4 regions of the Cytobacillus oceanisediminis genome follow, and region 4 is predicted to be linked to each of the others. Evidence: a T-box and tRNA genes for the amino acid it is inferred to sense, from the RefSeq annotation. Region 4 holds a T-box; the other regions hold tRNA genes.
What was found. The T-box of region 4 lies ahead of argS (arginine--tRNA ligase). A T-box ahead of a tRNA ligase gene usually reads a tRNA of that ligase, here a tRNA-Arg.

Region 1: it encodes a tRNA-Arg, which carries the amino acid that the T-box ahead of argS (arginine--tRNA ligase) is inferred to sense. The anticodon was not compared.
Region 2: it encodes a tRNA-Arg, which carries the amino acid that the T-box ahead of argS (arginine--tRNA ligase) is inferred to sense. The anticodon was not compared.
Region 3: it encodes a tRNA-Arg, which carries the amino acid that the T-box ahead of argS (arginine--tRNA ligase) is inferred to sense. The anticodon was not compared.

The regions. Positions count from the first base shown of each region.
Region 1 covers NZ_CP065511.1:4,995,372-4,999,569, forward strand. Annotated here, with positions in the region: gene rpoN (RNA polymerase factor sigma-54) at 1-1,246, opposite strand, end outside; tRNA gene IRB79_RS25225 (tRNA-Arg) at 1,605-1,676, opposite strand; gene clpP (ATP-dependent Clp endopeptidase proteolytic subunit ClpP) at 1,982-2,587, shown strand; gene IRB79_RS25235 (HPr family phosphocarrier protein) at 2,631-2,888, opposite strand; gene whiA (DNA-binding protein WhiA) at 2,918-3,868, opposite strand; gene IRB79_RS25245 (gluconeogenesis factor YvcK family protein) at 3,987-4,198, opposite strand, start outside.
Region 2 covers NZ_CP065511.1:1,813,366-1,817,563, reverse strand. Annotated here, with positions in the region: gene IRB79_RS09355 (methyl-accepting chemotaxis protein) at 1-216, opposite strand, end outside; gene IRB79_RS09350 (acyltransferase family protein) at 720-1,760, shown strand; tRNA gene IRB79_RS09345 (tRNA-Arg) at 1,864-1,937, shown strand; gene IRB79_RS09340 (LutC/YkgG family protein) at 2,015-2,734, opposite strand; gene IRB79_RS09335 (LutB/LldF family L-lactate oxidation iron-sulfur protein) at 2,731-4,161, opposite strand.
Region 3 covers NZ_CP065511.1:4,538,688-4,542,885, forward strand. Annotated here, with positions in the region: gene ilvB (acetolactate synthase large subunit) at 1-1,581, opposite strand, end outside; T-box leader at 1,663-1,918, opposite strand; tRNA gene IRB79_RS22805 (tRNA-Arg) at 2,384-2,460, opposite strand; gene IRB79_RS22810 (metallophosphoesterase) at 2,605-3,123, opposite strand; gene IRB79_RS22815 (XTP/dITP diphosphatase) at 3,120-3,731, opposite strand; gene rph (ribonuclease PH) at 3,733-4,198, opposite strand, start outside.
Region 4 covers NZ_CP065511.1:466,168-470,365, forward strand. Annotated here, with positions in the region: gene IRB79_RS02435 (sulfite exporter TauE/SafE family protein) at 1-478, shown strand, start outside; gene argS (arginine--tRNA ligase) at 491-2,176, opposite strand; T-box leader at 2,222-2,483, opposite strand; gene IRB79_RS02445 (FtsW/RodA/SpoVE family cell cycle protein) at 2,514-3,698, opposite strand; gene IRB79_RS02450 (hypothetical protein) at 4,066-4,198, shown strand, end outside.

The DNA.
Region 1 (4,198 bases), 810 kb from region 4:
CCTCTTGTTCCTTCAGCAACTTCACAAGCTCTTGATCGGATAAAGGCTTTTGCTTATTTTCCTCTTCAATCATTTTACCAATAATCGTCTTTACCTGCTGTGAAGATGTATTTTCATCAGATGTTGTTTTGATCGTGCTTGAGAAGAATGATCTCAGCTCATACGTCCCATATGGCGTTTGCGCATATTTTTCCCGGACAGCACGGCTGACAGTTGATTCATGTATTTCGAGTTCATCTGATATTTCCTTCATGGTCATCGGCTTCAGATGAGAAGGCCCTTTTATAAAAAAGTCCTGCTGTTTTTCAACGATTTTAAGTGTCACATTCGCAAGAGTCTCTTTTCTCTGCTCGATGCTCCTCATGATCCATTGGTAATCCTGGTGCTTTTCCTGTAAAAAGCGGCTGACATTTCGGTCTCCAGTGGCCGAAAACTTTTTATAATAGCCTTCATTAAAACTGATTTTAGGAAGCACTTCATCAAAAACACTGACGGAAAAAGAGCTTCCATCCCACTTAATAATCACGTCCGGTGTTATATATGCGGATTTCTCGCTTTGAAAGGATGAAGCCGGTCTTGGATTCAAGGTCTGCACGAGGTCGAATACCTCCTGAATCTCTTTTAGCTCCACACTGAGCTGCTTGGCAATCTCCTTCCATTTCTTTTCCGCAAAAAAGGTAAAGTAGTCATCTATAATGATTTCAGCCAGTTCATTTCTCTCTGGCAATCTCTTAATCTGCAGGGACAGGCACTCCTGAAGATTTCTCGCGCCAATGCCAGCAGGCTCAAGTTCCTGCAGCTCTTCAAGCATTTGTTCCACATTTTCAAGGGGCATCTGGAGAGTCTTGGCAGCTGTCTGCAGATCCCCTCGAAAGTAACCGTTTTCATCAAGGCTCTCAATAAGATGCTCAATCACTTTTTGTTCGTCCTTGTTTAATTTCAAATGAAGCTGCGATTTCAAGTATTCATCCAGCATCATCGTCTTTCCGCAGCCAATCTGCTCAATCCAATTTATTTTATCTTTTTCGACTTTTGTTCTCGTCAGTTTGACACGGTCATAACGGGGATCCATCGTCTTGACATGACCGGACTCTACTTTTAAAAGGGGATTTTCAAGCGCTTTGTTTTCCAGGAATGCAGAGAGCTCCTGTGTGCTGTATTGCAGAAGGGCAATCGCCTGCGTCAGCTCCTGTGTCATTGTTAATTTCATTGTCTGCTGCTGCCATAACCCAGCTTTCAAATTCATCATACATTCCCCCTGTCCCCATTTTACAATATTCCCGGTAAATGTTGTATGGAAATATCTTGGCAAATGTCAATCGCACCGGCACTTCTCCATCTTTCTGAATACTTCACAATATGCATGGCAGAGGGGAGAATATTCATTTTTTATGGTGAAAACTGCGGATTTTAAGGATTTTTTAGTAATTCAGGCTTAAATTCAGGAAGTTTTTTTGATTATGTGCGGATAGAGGAAATTTATTTGTGGATAAGGCCAATTTACTTGCGGATAAAATTTTTTATGTGCGCATAGGCCGAATTTATTTGCGGATAGCGTAAAAAGTAAAAACTCCCTGTCCATATCAGACAAGGAGTTTTGGCAGCGCCCTCGGCAGGAATCGAACCCACATCTCAAGAACCGGAATCTTACGTGCTATCCGTTGCACCACGAGGGCAAATATTTTAATAGATGGCTGACCATGCGCTCAGCCGCTACGATAACTAATTATATGATATGTTTATTCACTTTGCAAGCCTCCTTTTAGTTTAAAAATTGGAACAATGGGTATCATGGAATGAGATAGCACAGCACAGAAAAATGTGTCGAACGAATCAAACACAATTTCCATGCGATTCGTTTGACCTTAATTGACCATCAGTGTATCATGATAATACATAGGAGTTAAAAAATTTTCTTTACTTGGAAGAACATGCTTGTTCATCTTGTATGTTGACCTTATCTTGAAGGAGGAATTGGAAAATGAACTTAATCCCTACAGTCATTGAACAAACAAACCGCGGTGAGCGCGCTTATGATATTTACTCCCGCCTTTTAAAAGACCGCATCATTATGCTGGGAAGCGCAATCGATGACAATGTGGCAAACTCAATTGTTGCCCAGCTTTTATTCCTTGAAGCAGAAAATCCTGAAAAAGACATTTCCATTTACATTAATAGCCCGGGCGGAAGCATTACGGCTGGTATGGCTATTTATGATACGATGCAATTCATTAAGCCGAAGGTACAAACCATTTGTATCGGTATGGCAGCATCCATGGGTGCATTCCTTCTTGCTGCTGGAGAGAAAGGCAAGCGTTTTGCCCTTCCAAACAGTGAAGTCATGATTCATCAGCCGCTGGGCGGAGCTCAGGGACAGGCGACTGAAATCGAAATCGCTGCAAAGCGCATTCTTTTCCTTCGCGAAAAATTAAACACAATTCTTTCAGAGCGCACTGGACAGCCGCTTGAAGTCATTGCGAGGGACACTGACCGCGATAACTTTATGACAGCTGAAAGAGCTCTTGAATACGGTTTGGTTGACCAAATCATTACTAGAAACTCTTTAGATGAGAAGAAAGATAAATAATAAGCATAAAAAAACAACTCGCATCTTCCCGATGCGAGTTGTTTTAGTTTTCCTTCTGAATATAGTTTGACAGTGCTTCAAGAGCTTCGTTTTCGTCGTTCCCCTCAGCCTTGAGGGTAATAACTGATCCTGAGCTTACAGCCAGACTCATTAGCCCCATTATGCTTTTCGCATTTACCTTCTTTCCGTCCTTCTCCAGAAAAATATCGGATGAGAACCGATTGGCCTCCTGTACGAACAATGCCGCCGGACGTGCCTGTAATCCTGTTTTCAGCTTAACTTCAACCTGTTTTTCCGCCATTGTATATCTCCTCCCTGCTGATACCTCTGTCAGTGAGCATCTATAGTGTCGCCCGCCCGGAGTTTCTCAGCGATTTCATCTATTTTTCTTAATCTGTGATTAATACCCGATTTACTGATATTTCCGCCTGAGACCATTTCCCCAAGCTCTTTTAAGGTGACATCCTGGTAAGCTACACGCAATTCGGCAATTTCCCTCAGTTTGTCAGGCAGAACCTGAAGTCCGACAGTTTGATCGATGAACCGGATATTTTCCACCTGACGCAAGGCAGCTCCGATTGTTTTGTTTAAGTTCGCTGTTTCACAATTTACGAGTCGATTGACCGAGTTTCGCATATCGCGGACAATCCGGATGTCTTCAAATCGGAGCAGAGCAGCGTGTGCTCCAATAATATTTAGGAACTCCGTTATTTTTTCGGCTTCCTTTAAATAAGTGATATAGCCCTTTTTCCGTTCAAGCGTTTTGCTATTCAGCCCGAACGTATTCATCAGTTCACAAAGGGAGTCATTATGCTCCTTGTAAAGTGAAGAGATCTCTAGATGATAGGAGGAGGTCTCCGGATTATTAACCGATCCCCCGGCAAGGAATGCACCGCGCAGATAAGAACGCTTACAGCATTTCTTTTTTATGAGCTCATTGGAGATATCGTGTGTAAATACGAATCCCTCGCTTAAAATTTTCAGATCATCAAGAATTATGCTGGCCTGTTCCGTTAGCCTGACAATATAAACATTGTTCTTTTTCAGCCGCATTTTTTTCCGGACCAGGAGCTCAACCTGAACGTTGTAATTCCTTTTAATCAGTGTGTAAATCCTTCTTGCGATTGCTGCATTCTCCGTCTGAATATCCACAATCAATTTCCGGCTGGAAAAAGAAAGGGAACCATTCATCCTGATCAAGGCGGACAATTCCGCTTTTCCGCAGCAGTCTTTTATTTCCAGGTTCGTCAATTCTTTTTTCGTTTCCGAAGCGAAAGACATCCCTTCACCTCCTATCCGCAAAAGCGCTAAGCCAGTGGCATATAAAAAGATATTCTTAACTGAGCAAACGTATGCACAGTTTATTTTTTACCGGCAAAAGCCCTTTCACACCTATATATTACGCGTTAAAACGCCTATTGGTTTCATGTAAAAGCAAATTATAAAGCATCTGGGCAACTTCTTTTGTATCATGGCGAATGATCCCGCCTTCGTGGCTGACAATTTCACCATGCATAATTTCAAGGCCCAGTTCGGTAAGAGCACCTGTATCATACACAACAGGCTTTGCCATTTCCTCGCTGTACCGCTCCTGAATATGAGGAGGAATTT
Region 2 (4,198 bases), 1.3 Mb from region 4:
AATTGTCAGCAAGAAGAAAGTTAGAACGGTGGAAACCGTGAATAGTCCAATGGTCACAAAAAGCGCAACCCCGTATTTCTGGCCAAGCTTCAGGTTCTTCCACCATTTCGTACTGGCCATTTTATTTAAATACTTGGCTATGCTAAGCTTTTTTGACTTCGACGATTCTTTTCTTTCCTTCTTGCCCGGTATAAATTTTCTTACTCCTTTCAACATTACTTCCCCCTTTGTGATTTAACCAGATGCGAACAATTGAACTAGTATATATCTAATTCTTTTTTACTATTCTTTCAATTCATTATAATAGAACAAAAAGACATTTGAAGATTATTTTTCCAATTTTTCATTTTAATACAGCCATTCCTGTACTTTTTCCTTTAAAATCTTCTCTTAATAAACCTGATTGCTTCACGTAATCATCAGCTATGACATACTAATCGAACTACTCCCTTTTATCTGCGACAAAATGAATTTCTACAAATAAAATTTGAAACAGATTTACATTACACCATTCAAGCCATATAATATATGAGCTAATAAGCAAATATTTTTTGTATAACAGGAAGTTCTAAGTAGTATGACAGCAATTTCAGAGTTCGAACTTTTTACTTTTTCTGTAAATTAAACCTTCTATTTACACGAGAAAAGAAGTTTGCTTCATGTTAAAGTGGGTAAAGAAAGAAAGAGTATTTATGGGGGTCTTTAATAGAGGAGGACTTATGAAACAACGTGACTTTTACTTCGACAACACGAAGTTTATCTTAATCTTCTTTGTCGTATTCGGACATTTACTCCGCTCTTTTATTGAAGATAATGAAACAATCTATACTTTATATAAGGTAATCTACACGTTCCATATGCCAGCATTTATACTGGTATCCGGTTTTTTTGCAAAAGGCTTTTATAAAAAAGGCTATATAAAGAAAATTGCAAAAAAGCTCATACTGCCATATATTATTTTTCAGGTTATTTATTCGATTTTCTATTATTTTTTATATAATAAAGGCACCTTTGAATTGGATCCTTTTAATCCTCATTGGTCTTTATGGTTCCTGATCAGCATGTTCTGCTGGAATATCATGCTTCTATTCTTTGCAAAGTATAAAGCTGTTTATTCCCTGGCAGCTGCTTTTATCATTGGGCTTGCTGTCGGATATGCCGATTGGATTTCAAATTATTTAAGTTTATCCAGAACATTTGTGTTCTTTCCTTTATTCCTAATGGGGTATTATTTAAAAAAAGAGCATTTTTATGCGCTATTCCAGCCAAAGTTCAGAATTAGTGCATTAGCTATTTTTGCTGTAGTCTTTATAGGCTTTTATCTCTATCCTGAAGTGGATTATAAGTGGCTGCTTGGTTCAAAGCCATATACTGAAATGGGGACAGCTTCGATTGGGGCAGTCTTTACGAGATTGGGCTTTTATGTCCTAAGTTTAATTATGGTATTTAGCTTCTTTGCTTTTGTGCCCCGCAAACAATATTTCTTTACTGATTTAGGAAAAAATACACTTTATGTCTATCTGCTTCACGGATTCTTTGTACGGGTATTCAGGGAAAGTGATGTACAGGGCTTTTTCAGCAAACCGGAAAACTTCCTGCTGCTTGCCGGAATATCGCTGCTGCTGACTTTGCTTCTCTCAAGCAAACTGATTACTTCATTTGCACAGCCTATTATAGAACTGAAAACATCACAGCTAAAGAAGCTAAAAGATAGATCAAGGGCATATGCCAGATTTTATCGTAAAAAACTTACAAGTTAGTACAGAAACCGGTCATATATTACTGGCCGGTTTTTACTTTAGGCAGAACTATTGACCATTTTTGATTATGGGATTATAATAAGTAACTGTGTTATATTATTTTGTCCCAGTAGCTCAGCTGGATAGAGCGACAGCCTCCTAAGCTGTAGGTCGTGAGTTCGAATCTCGCCTGGGACGCTTTCAGAAAAAACGCCAACAAAAGTTTGGCGTTTTTTCTCGTCCTTATAAAAACCGGATGCCAGGTGCCTCACGCATTATAAATCTTCAATAACAATATACGCAGCCTTAACAGGCCCATGTACACCAACAACGAGGTTCATCTCAATATCAGCAGAGTTGCTTGGTCCAGTAATGAAATTAATGCAGGATGGTGCCTGCTGCCCTGAGTTTACCCTTTCCCTAATGATCCTTGCTGCCTGTGTCATGCGCGGGACCAGGGTGCTTTTCGGAATAAGGATGATAGAAGCAGCAGGGAGAAAGCTGACTGACCGCCCGTGATCCTTGCTGCTGAACAAGACTGCTGTGCCTGATTCAGCCAGAGTTATTTCACTGACCGTGATGCCGATGTTTGCATGTTCTGCGTATTCAATATTTCTTCCTTTTTCAGAATAATCCCATTCATATACTTCCACTTTCGCTTTTGGCCAAATTTCCTTAAATAGAGGTGTAAGCCCAAACTGTCTATAGCGATCATCCTTCCAGGTCACAACTGGCCCCCCGCCATATTGGGCTACAATTTCTTTTAGCGTTTCAGTCAAATTGGCAGCACTGGTTACAACAAGGTCAGTGTGGATTTTCGTACACTGAGTCTTTAAAGCTTCAAGAAGCTCATCAGCATCTGCTTCTTTCAAGACTGCATCCTGCGGGTTAAAGCTCCATTCCGGTCTTTCCACTCCAGTAACTCTTCTTTTCCTGCCCAATCTGCCTGCAATTTTATTTAAAAAAGCATCTCGATTCTGAATTGTTCCATTCACTGCTTTCCGCCTCCTTTTTGCCGGTTTTTGAACCAATCGCGAAATCTTTCTTTATTAGGAGCTGGAAAATCCCTGATTTCTGTCCAGGCCTTTAATGGGCCTGGTCCCTTTGTAATTTTGTCGCCTGCGGTAAATGGATTCATGGCTGCCGGTGCCAGCTTTGACCCCAGCTTATAAAGGGACGGTGAAGCTGCCCCCAGCCCAAAAGCCTTCATGGTCATCTTTTCCGATACGGGAGCCCTTCCTTCTTTTTCGACAATTACCTGCCGGTGTTTATGAAGAAGTTCATGAAGAGGGATTTTGACTGGACAGGCTTCCGTACATGCTCCGCAAAGTGTTGAAGCATAAGGCAATTCCTTATAATCATCATAGCCGCCTAAAAGGGGTGACAGGACCGCTCCAATCGGGCCTGAATAAATGGATCCGTAGGAATGACCGCCAACATGCCTATATACGGGACAAACATTTACACATGCAGCACAGCGGATACATTGGAGTATGGAGTGAAACTCCCCTCCTAAAATCGAAGAGCGGCCATTGTCCACTATAACCAGGTGGAATTCTTCAGGACCATCGACATCGAGTTCTTCTTTTGGACCAGTCAGAACAGTAATATAACTCGTAAGCTTTTGTCCAACAGCGCTCCTTGTCAGCATGCTGACAAGCACTTCCATTTCCTCGTAAGTCGGGACCAGCCTTTCCATGCCCATTACCGTAATTTGCGTTTTAGGCAAGGCAGTGACTAGATCTGCATTGCCTTCATTAGTCACTAAGGTGATTGAACCGGTTTCAGCAACAGCGAAGTTGCAGCCCGTAATGCCAACATCTGCGGTTAAGTATTCGTGGCGCAGCATTTCTCTCGCATGCCATGCAAGTTCTTCCGGCTTTTCTGTGTTCTGATAGTTCAGTTTTTCTGCAAACACATCCCGAATCTGCTCTTTATTCTTATGAAGTGCAGGCGCCACTATATGTGAAGGGGGATCATGGTCGTCCACCTGAAGGATGTATTCCCCCAAATCAGTTTCAATGACCTGGCATCCAGCCTCTTCCAGTGAGGCATTTAAATGAATCTCTTCGGTTACCATCGATTTTGATTTAACTACTTTTCTTGCATTCTTCTTTTCAATTACTTCCCGTATATAGGCAGAGGCTTCTTCTGCAGTTTCAGCAAAATAAACGTGCCCGCCCCTTTTAGCTACATTTTCGCTGAGCTGGTATAAGTAAAAATCAAGATTTTCAAGTACATGCTGGCGAATTTCTTCTGAAAGCGACCGCCATTCTTCCCAATTTCCAAGTTCTGCTGCAGCATCAAGCCTTCTTGTCTGAAGCCTTTCCTGAGCACCTGAAACTGCGCCTCTCATAAAGGAATTGCTTATTCCGGAATCTACACGATCCTTAAAGTCGTTTGTTCCTATTTTCATAGCCATTTTTATTCCCCCTCAAGAAGAGCGCAAGCGCCTAACC
Region 3 (4,198 bases), 1.3 Mb from region 4:
TTCTTCAGATTGAATGACATATCCTTTTATTCCGTAAGCTTCTGCCAATTTTACGAAAGATGGCTGTACCGGGATTTTGCTGTGAGAGAAACGGGATTCATAAAAGATCTCCTGCCATTGCCTAACCATGCCAAGGGCCATATTATTAAAAATGATAATTTTCACCGGCAGGTTCATTTCCTGTATAATGGCAAGCTCCTGCGTTGACATTTGAAACCCTCCATCTCCGCAAATAGCGAGTACACAAGCTTCCGGGTCGGCCAACTGAGCTCCGATGCTGGCAGGGAAACCAAATCCCATTGTTCCAAGCCCTCCTGAAGTCACCCATCTGTCTGCCTTATTAAAGCGGTAGTATTGGGCTGCCCACATTTGATGCTGTCCTACGTCTGTAACGACGATGGCATTCCCTTCCGTTTTTGAATGGAGCATTTCCATGACTTTCTGGGGCTTCAATCGTCCAGACTCTTTATCATAGAAATATGGATATTCCTTCTGCCACCTCAGGATGGTTTCCATCCATTCTTTATGGGCCGGTGGTTTTCCATCCTGCAGAATCAGCTGCTCAAGAGCTTCTTTTGCATCTGCCACAATCGGAATGGACGTTGGAACGTTCTTGCCTATTTCAGCAGGATCAATATCAATATGGGCGACTGTTGCATGTGGCGCAAAATGCTGTAAGTTTCCTGTTAATCTGTCATCAAAGCGGGCTCCAATATTTATCAGCAAGTCACATTCTGTAAGTCCCATATTGGCTGCATAACAGCCATGCATCCCCGCCATTCCGATGAATAATGGATGATCTGCCGGGAATCCGCCGAGGCCCAGGAGTGTGTGAATAACAGGAATTCGCTGCTGCTCTGCGTACTCTTTTAATTCTTTGGATGCTCTTCCATGAAGCACGCCAGCACCAGCCAAGATGACAGGCTTTTTCGATCTGCTGACTGCTTCAGTTAATTTCCTTATTTGCAGGTAATTTGGTTTTAATGTCGGCTGATATCCCGGCAGATTCACTTCCTTTTCTTCCTCAGGCTGATCTGAGACTCCCGCAGCGATGTCTTTAGGGATATCGATCAGTACCGGTCCTGGCCTGCCAGTTGAAGCTATATAAAAAGCTTCTTTAACAATTCTCGGGATATCTTCAATGCTGCGGACCTGATAATTGTATTTTGTAATTGGAGTGGTTATCCCCAGGATATCTGCCTCCTGAAAGGCGTCTGATCCAATGACTCCCGTTGCCACCTGGCCTGTAAAAACAATCAGCGGAAGTGAATCCATCATTGCGTCTGCAAGCCCGGTAACAATATTAGTGGCCCCTGGTCCTGAAGTGGCAATTACAACACCCGGCTTTCCAGATATCCGGGCATACCCTTCAGCAGCATGAATTCCTCCCTGTTCATGACGCGGCAGCACATGAAGAATCTCTGAATGATACAGTTTGTCGTAGAGTGGAAGAACAGCTCCTCCAGGATAACCAAAAATCACTTCAACATTTTCTTTCTCCAAGGCTCTTAATAACAGATCAGCACCGGTGACAGGATGTGTCTCCGTTTTTGTTTCTGTTAAGGCAGCTTCCTGCAGCATTTGTTGATAACCTCCTCTTGTTTTTTATAACTCCAATATAAAAAGCCCTTCCACCCCTAAAGACACCTATCGATTGTAGGTATAAGGGATGAAAAGGCTTTGATAACCTGTTCCACGGTACCACCCTGATTCACGCTTATAGTGCGTGCACTCATGAACAGCCAAATGCTGTCCGTTTTGATAACGGGTGAAGAACACCCGGCAGCCCCTAATCGATCATCTTTCAGGACTGCGCTCAGAGGTGAGTTCATTTTAAGAGGGCATTACCGGTTTTCAGCAGATCCGGCTCTCTGTGAATGCCTGTCATAAAACTACTTATCCTCTTCTACGCTTTTCCTATTCGGAGTTAAACCCCTTAAAACATTAACGCTTTAAACCACTGAATTATTAAGTTAAAAAAATTCATATTGAGAGAGAGATTTCACTTAGATGAAGGTTATAATTCTATTTAACTTAAAGGTGTGAATTTCTTATATTGAGGACTATCTTACGCCCATTTTTATCAGCCGTCAACACCCTTTTCGTGAATTATTTGATAATTTCGATTAATCTGTTTTTCTGTATCCGCTTACATTGTTGATATATTCACATTCCCTGGAACAAAAAAATTTTAGAGAATTTTTTAATTATGGGAGATGACAGCTGAAATGGGGTTCAAATATTAAGAGGTTTGCAAAGACGATTTAAGTATCGAGGGTTGCACTGGAAGACGCTGCCATTAAAAACTAAACTAAAACAAAAAAACTCACCAAAATGGTGAGTAAGAATTCGGTAAGATATGTAGTGTTGCCAGATGTGTAAATGGCGTCCCAGGAGAGATTCGAACTCCCGACCGACGGCTTAGAAGGCCGTTGCTCTATCCGGCTGAGCTACTGGGACGTATTGAATAATTTCACTTGATTGAGATTAATTAACTCAACGACAAGATTTATTATATTAGACAAATGTTAAGAAGTCAACACTTTGTAAGATATTTTTTTATTATTGAGGGAAGACTGGCTTCCCTCTGTTATTATATTCAAATTAATCGCTTTTTACCAGTGAAAAATTTTGTGTCAAATCAGGAATCTTCCCATTAGATAAGTCATACACATCCAGTGTAACATCTTTTCCCCTGGCTTCCAGTATGACATATGTCTTTTCGTTTCTTCCTCTGGGTAGCCGTATGCTTCCAGGGTTAATAAATAATATCCCATCAGACAATTCAGCTCCCAGACCATGTGAATGGCCAAAACATACGATATCTACTTCCATTTCACGTGCCCTGTATGCCAGATTCATTAAGGTAGACTTAACGGAATATCTGTGGCCGTGTGTGACGAAAAAGCGGATTCCCCCAGCTTCTTCTATTCTATCCTCCGGGAAAGCTGCCTCAAAGTCACAATTTCCTCTTACAGCAGCGTATCCTCTTAATGATTCATGATCTGCCTGAAGCTCAGAATCTCCGCAGTGAATCATCAAATCCATATCAGGATGCATTTCGCGAATTTGGCTGAGTTCAGAGGTTAACCCATGGCTATCACTGACAATCAGAACTTTCATGAGTTCTCAGCTCCGGCCATGAAAGAAGGAAGCAGCTCCTCCAGCTTTTTGAGAGCATTCGCCCTATGGCTGATCTGGCTTTTTTCCTCCGGCATTAATTCAGCCATTGCTTTGCCCTTAGCTTCTGCAAAAAAGATAGGATCATAGCCAAATCCATAAGTCCCTCTTTTTTCTCTTAAGATATGGCCTTCACAAGTTCCTGCAGCTGTTTCAGTAATTTTTCCGGGAGCAGCGATTGCAAGAGCGCAATAGAACCGAGCCTGCCGCTTATGATCCGGAATGCTTTCGAGCTCATCGAGAACCTTGTCCATGTTTTTCTGGTCGTTTTTTTCTTCGCCTGCATAGCGGGCGGAATAGATGCCTGGCTTTCCTCCAAGCGCATCAATGATTAGCCCCGAATCATCGGCAATTACCATTCTTCCAAAAGCTTTAGAAACGGCTTCCGCTTTAAGAATGGCATTCTCTTCAAACGTGCTTCCTGTTTCCTCTACATCCTGAAAATCCGGATAATCCAGCATCGTTTTAACCTCATACCCAAGAGGCTTGAACATCCGTTCAAATTCTCTCGCTTTGCCCGCATTTTTAGTAGCGATAATAACTTCCTGCATGCTATGACCTCCCCTCCAGCTTTTCTCTTTTGCCTTGAATGCTTTCTGTGATTTTCTCCCCAAGGGCAGCCTTTTGAAACTCAAACAGCTCTGAAATCCCTTCCTGTGCAGCACCCAGCATTTCCTGCAGCTGGGTATAAGAAAAAGTCGCTTCTTCTCCAGTTCCCTGAAGTTCCACAAACTCACCGCTGCCAGTCATAACGACATTCATATCTACTTCAGCAGAGGAGTCTTCAATATAATTCAAATCCACTGCAGCCTGCTTATTTTTAAGAATTCCCACGCTTGTGGCAGCAAGAAAATCATTGATTGGATAGTGAGTAAGCTTCTTGCTGCTGTATAGTTTATCCATCGCCTGTGCCATAGCAACAAAGGCTCCTGTAATGGATGCTGTCCGGGTCCCTCCATCCGCCTGGATTACGTCGCAATCAAGCCAAACCGTTCTTTCGCCAAGTGCATCAAGATCC
Region 4 (4,198 bases):
TCCATCCATTGTGAAAATGGTGCTGATTGGATTTTTTGCAGGATTTGTCTCTACGACATTAGGTGTGGGCGGCGGCTTTATTATGGTGCCTCTATCGGTTGCCTATTTAGGGATGATGCCGAAGAAAGCAGTAGGTACAAGCTTGTTTGCTGTCATGTTAATCGTATCCGCAGGCTACCTATCCTACGCTTCCACTGTCAGCATTGATTATTGGATTGGCCTTTCACTCGTAGGAGGAGGCCTGATAGGGTCTCAATTTGGAGCGAAGCTTACCTCCTATTTTGAAAACGAAGAGATCACCTATATGCTCGGAGCCTTATATATGGCTACTGTGGCAAGTGTGATTTTGAAGTTAATACACTTGAATTATACCGGCTTACTGGTGATGGCCATCTTTGTCGGCGGGTTTTTAGTAAGAAGCCTTGTGAAAATGCAGAAAGCAAATACCCGCACAAAGGCAAAAAAGGAGAGACCATAATGGCCTCTCCTTTTACATTTGCCGGGGCACCTTCATGCCGAGTGTTTGCATGCCGTCGGAAAGAACAATTGTGACTGCTTTTACAAGGGCAAGTCTTGATTTAATGCCGTTATCTTTCTCCAATATTCTTACCTGTCCGTAATATTTATTGAAGGCTTGAGCCACATCAATCAAATATTTAGCCAGGACAGAAGGGGAAAGCTGCATATAAGATTGTTTGATTTTTTCAGGATACTGATAGAGCAGCTTGATAATTTCCCAGCTGTAAGAATCAGAAAGCCCGTTTTCTGCAGAAGGGAGCTCGTCAGCCTTGCGGAGCAGGGAATAGGCCCGGGCATTGGTGTATTGCAGATAGGGACCTGTTTCTCCTTCAAATGTCAGCATATCTTCAAGTGAAAATTCAATATTATTCATGCGGTCATTTTTCAGATCATGGAACAGAATAGCCCCGATCCCGACTGCTTCAGCGACTTCACCTTTGTTTTCCAAGCCGGGATTTTTAGCTTTGATATTGTTCTTTGCGAGAAGGATTGCTTCATTCAGGACCTCCTCAAGAAGGATGACTCTGCCTTTTCGGGTAGACATCTTTTTCCCACCTTTTAAATAGAGGCCAAACGGGACATGTGTCATATTATCCGCCCACTCATAGCCCATCTTTTTGATAACACTTTTAACCTGCCTGAAATGGATGCTCTGTTCCTGACCGACAATGTATAGGGAGTGATCAAACTGATAGGTTTCTTTTCTGTAAAAAGCTGCAGCCAGATCCCGTGTTGCATACAGAGTCGCTCCATCGGATTTTTTTATCAGGCATGGAGGAAGGTCTTCATCAGGCAGCTGGACGACCTCTGCACCATCAGACTCAGCCAGCAGGTCTTTTGCCATCAGCTCCTCTATGATGGGTTCCATTTTATCATTATAAAAAGCTTCGCCATTGTATGAGTCGAAATGAATGCCAAGCATATCATAAACCCGCTGGAATTCTTTCAATGATTCATCTCTAAACCAGCTCCAGAGTGCCTGTGCTTGCTCATTTCCGTTTTCAAGCTCTTTGAACCAGGAACGTGCTTCATCTTCAAGGGCTGGGTTATCTTCTGCTTCTTCATGGAAGCGTATATAAAGGCTTAGGAGTTCCTTTATCGGATTTTCCTTCACTTTATCCGGGCTGCCCCACATTTTATAAGCGGTGATCAGCTTGCCGAATTGTGTGCCCCAGTCGCCTAAGTGGTTGATTCTGACAGCTGTATAACCGCATTTTTCGGCCAGGCTGCCGAGGGCATTTCCAATGACCGTAGACCGTAAATGGCCCATGGAGAAAGGCTTTGCGATGTTTGGCGAAGAGAAATCAAGCACGGCTGTTTTGCCTGCGCCATCATTCAGCTGCCCATATTCTTTTCCTTCGTTCAATATTTTTTCCATTATGACTGCACCGGCTGACTCTTTGGAAAAGAAGATGTTAATGTAAGGACCAGCAGCCTCTGCTTTTTCGATATGCGGTCCCTGAATCAGGCACGCTGTCTCTTCAGCAATTGAGGCAGGTGATTTCCTGAATGCTTTTGCAAGTGTAAAACAGGGAAAAGCGAGATCGCCATGTGCTGGATTCTTTGGTGTTTCGATTAAGTCTGCAATTGCTTCGTCAGAAAGCTGCCCATTCAGCACTGAAGCCAGCTGATAAGTGAAAATAGCTTTGAAATTGATCATATTAACACCTCCTGGAAAATAAAAAAGCCCGCCTCTATATAAAATAGAGACGAGCTGAAATCTACCCGCGGTACCACTCTGATTGTCCAAAGGACCTCTTCTGAAAGGACGCTTCAAAATGTGCTTGAACGCATTTCCTAAAGGGGTTTGGTAACGGGACTCCTTACCCGGCATAGCCTACTTTTCTTTCAGCTATGCATCTCCGAAGTGCGCTTCGCAAAAAGGATTTTCCGACAGGCTTGCACCGTCCCTGTCTCGCTTTTAGGAAAGAGCCCTTTGCTACTCTCTTCATCATAGACACTAAATATATTAATGTTATTATACGCTGTCGGAATTATTTTGCAACATAATTTGAATCAGTTGAAAACATATAGGTTCTGTGATGGTAGCGAATGCTGAAAATCAGGCCCATCGCCATCATGTTTCCCATAAGCGAGCTTCCGCCGTAGCTGATAAAAGGCAGCGGAATGCCAGTGATTGGCAGTACCTGAATAGTCATTCCGATATTTTGAAATACATGGAAGGTGATCATACTGATGACCCCGACGCAAATATAGGTATTAAATGGGTCGGACGTCTCCAAGCCGGTTTTAGTTAAGTGATAGATGAGCAGAAAGAAAAGGCTGATTACTACACTGGCACCAAAAAAGCCGTACTCCTCGCCAATGACGCTAAAAATAAAATCAGTATGGGCATCAGGCACATACACCTGTCTGTCAGTAAACCCTTTTCCGGATATTAATCCTGAGCCGATTGCGAGCATGGAGTTATACAGCTGCATTCCGGCTCCCTGCTTGTGATTAACCGGGTCAAGCCAGGAATAAATTCTACTGAACTGATAGGGGTCTATCCCAAGGTACTTCTCCAAAATCTCCGGTGCTATGATCACCAGATAAAGAACGGTTCCTGCGAAGGCGCCCAGGATACCATAAATCGGAACAAGGATTTTCCAGGTGATTCCGGAAACCAGGATGATTCCTGTTAATATGGCGATGAGGACAAGGGCGGTACCCAGGTCTTCAATAATAATCAATCCTAATGGAGGCAATGTGGCTGCCCCTAATTTGATTAGAAGGAAAAAGTCCGTGCCTGCGGTCTTAGCCTGATATTTCAGATGGTGGTCAGCGATTATTTTGCTGAGGGCAATGATAAGGAATACCTTAACAAACTCTGAAGGCTGCACAGAACCAAGTCCAGGAATGATATACCACAATGTAGCCCCTTTGCGCTCTGGTGCAATGCTTTCCGGTGCAATGAATAACCCGACAAGCAATAGGATGCCTAAACCATAAAGCAGCCAAGTGAGCCTCCGGATTTGCTCGCTGTCAAAATACATGACTATCGCTACAATCACGGCTCCAACAATATAATTTTTAATTTGTGAAATGACAAAATTCCCTTCATATTGATTGGAGGATTGTCCGCTGTAAATAGCGATGCAGCTGATGAGGAAAAATAGCAGCAGAAGAAAGCATAACGTCCAATCGAATCGGTCTGAGAATCTATTATTCTGGTTCATCTGTATACACCTGGTTTCTTTACCTTTTTACATTTTTATCCTAACAAAGAAAAATAACCCTTACAATGGAGAAACAGATTTCATTTTTTCTCTGCATGTAGTTAGACGAATGAATCAGCATGATAGTTTCCTGTATTTTCAAAAAAACCGGGCATTCTGCTATTTAAAATTTTTTCTCATCAGCAAAGATATTTTCATTCATTTTTGCTACAATAGGAGAATAAAATACTGGATGTTTTGACAGGCAGTTTCAAAAAGAAGCTGTCTTTTTAATAATTTGTGGAGGCGCTTGCGCTATTCTTAACTGTCTAGCCCAGCGCTTTTCTTTGAAAACACCAATTTGGGTAACGGTTCGGAGGTTTCGTCATTGAAAAGAAGGAATCATGCTATTCGTGATCTCATCTACATCCATCTTAATGAACAGGATCAGTATGTGATGACTTATGGAATTGAGTTTGCAGAGTTTGCCCAAACTCTTTCAGATTCTATTAATAATCTGC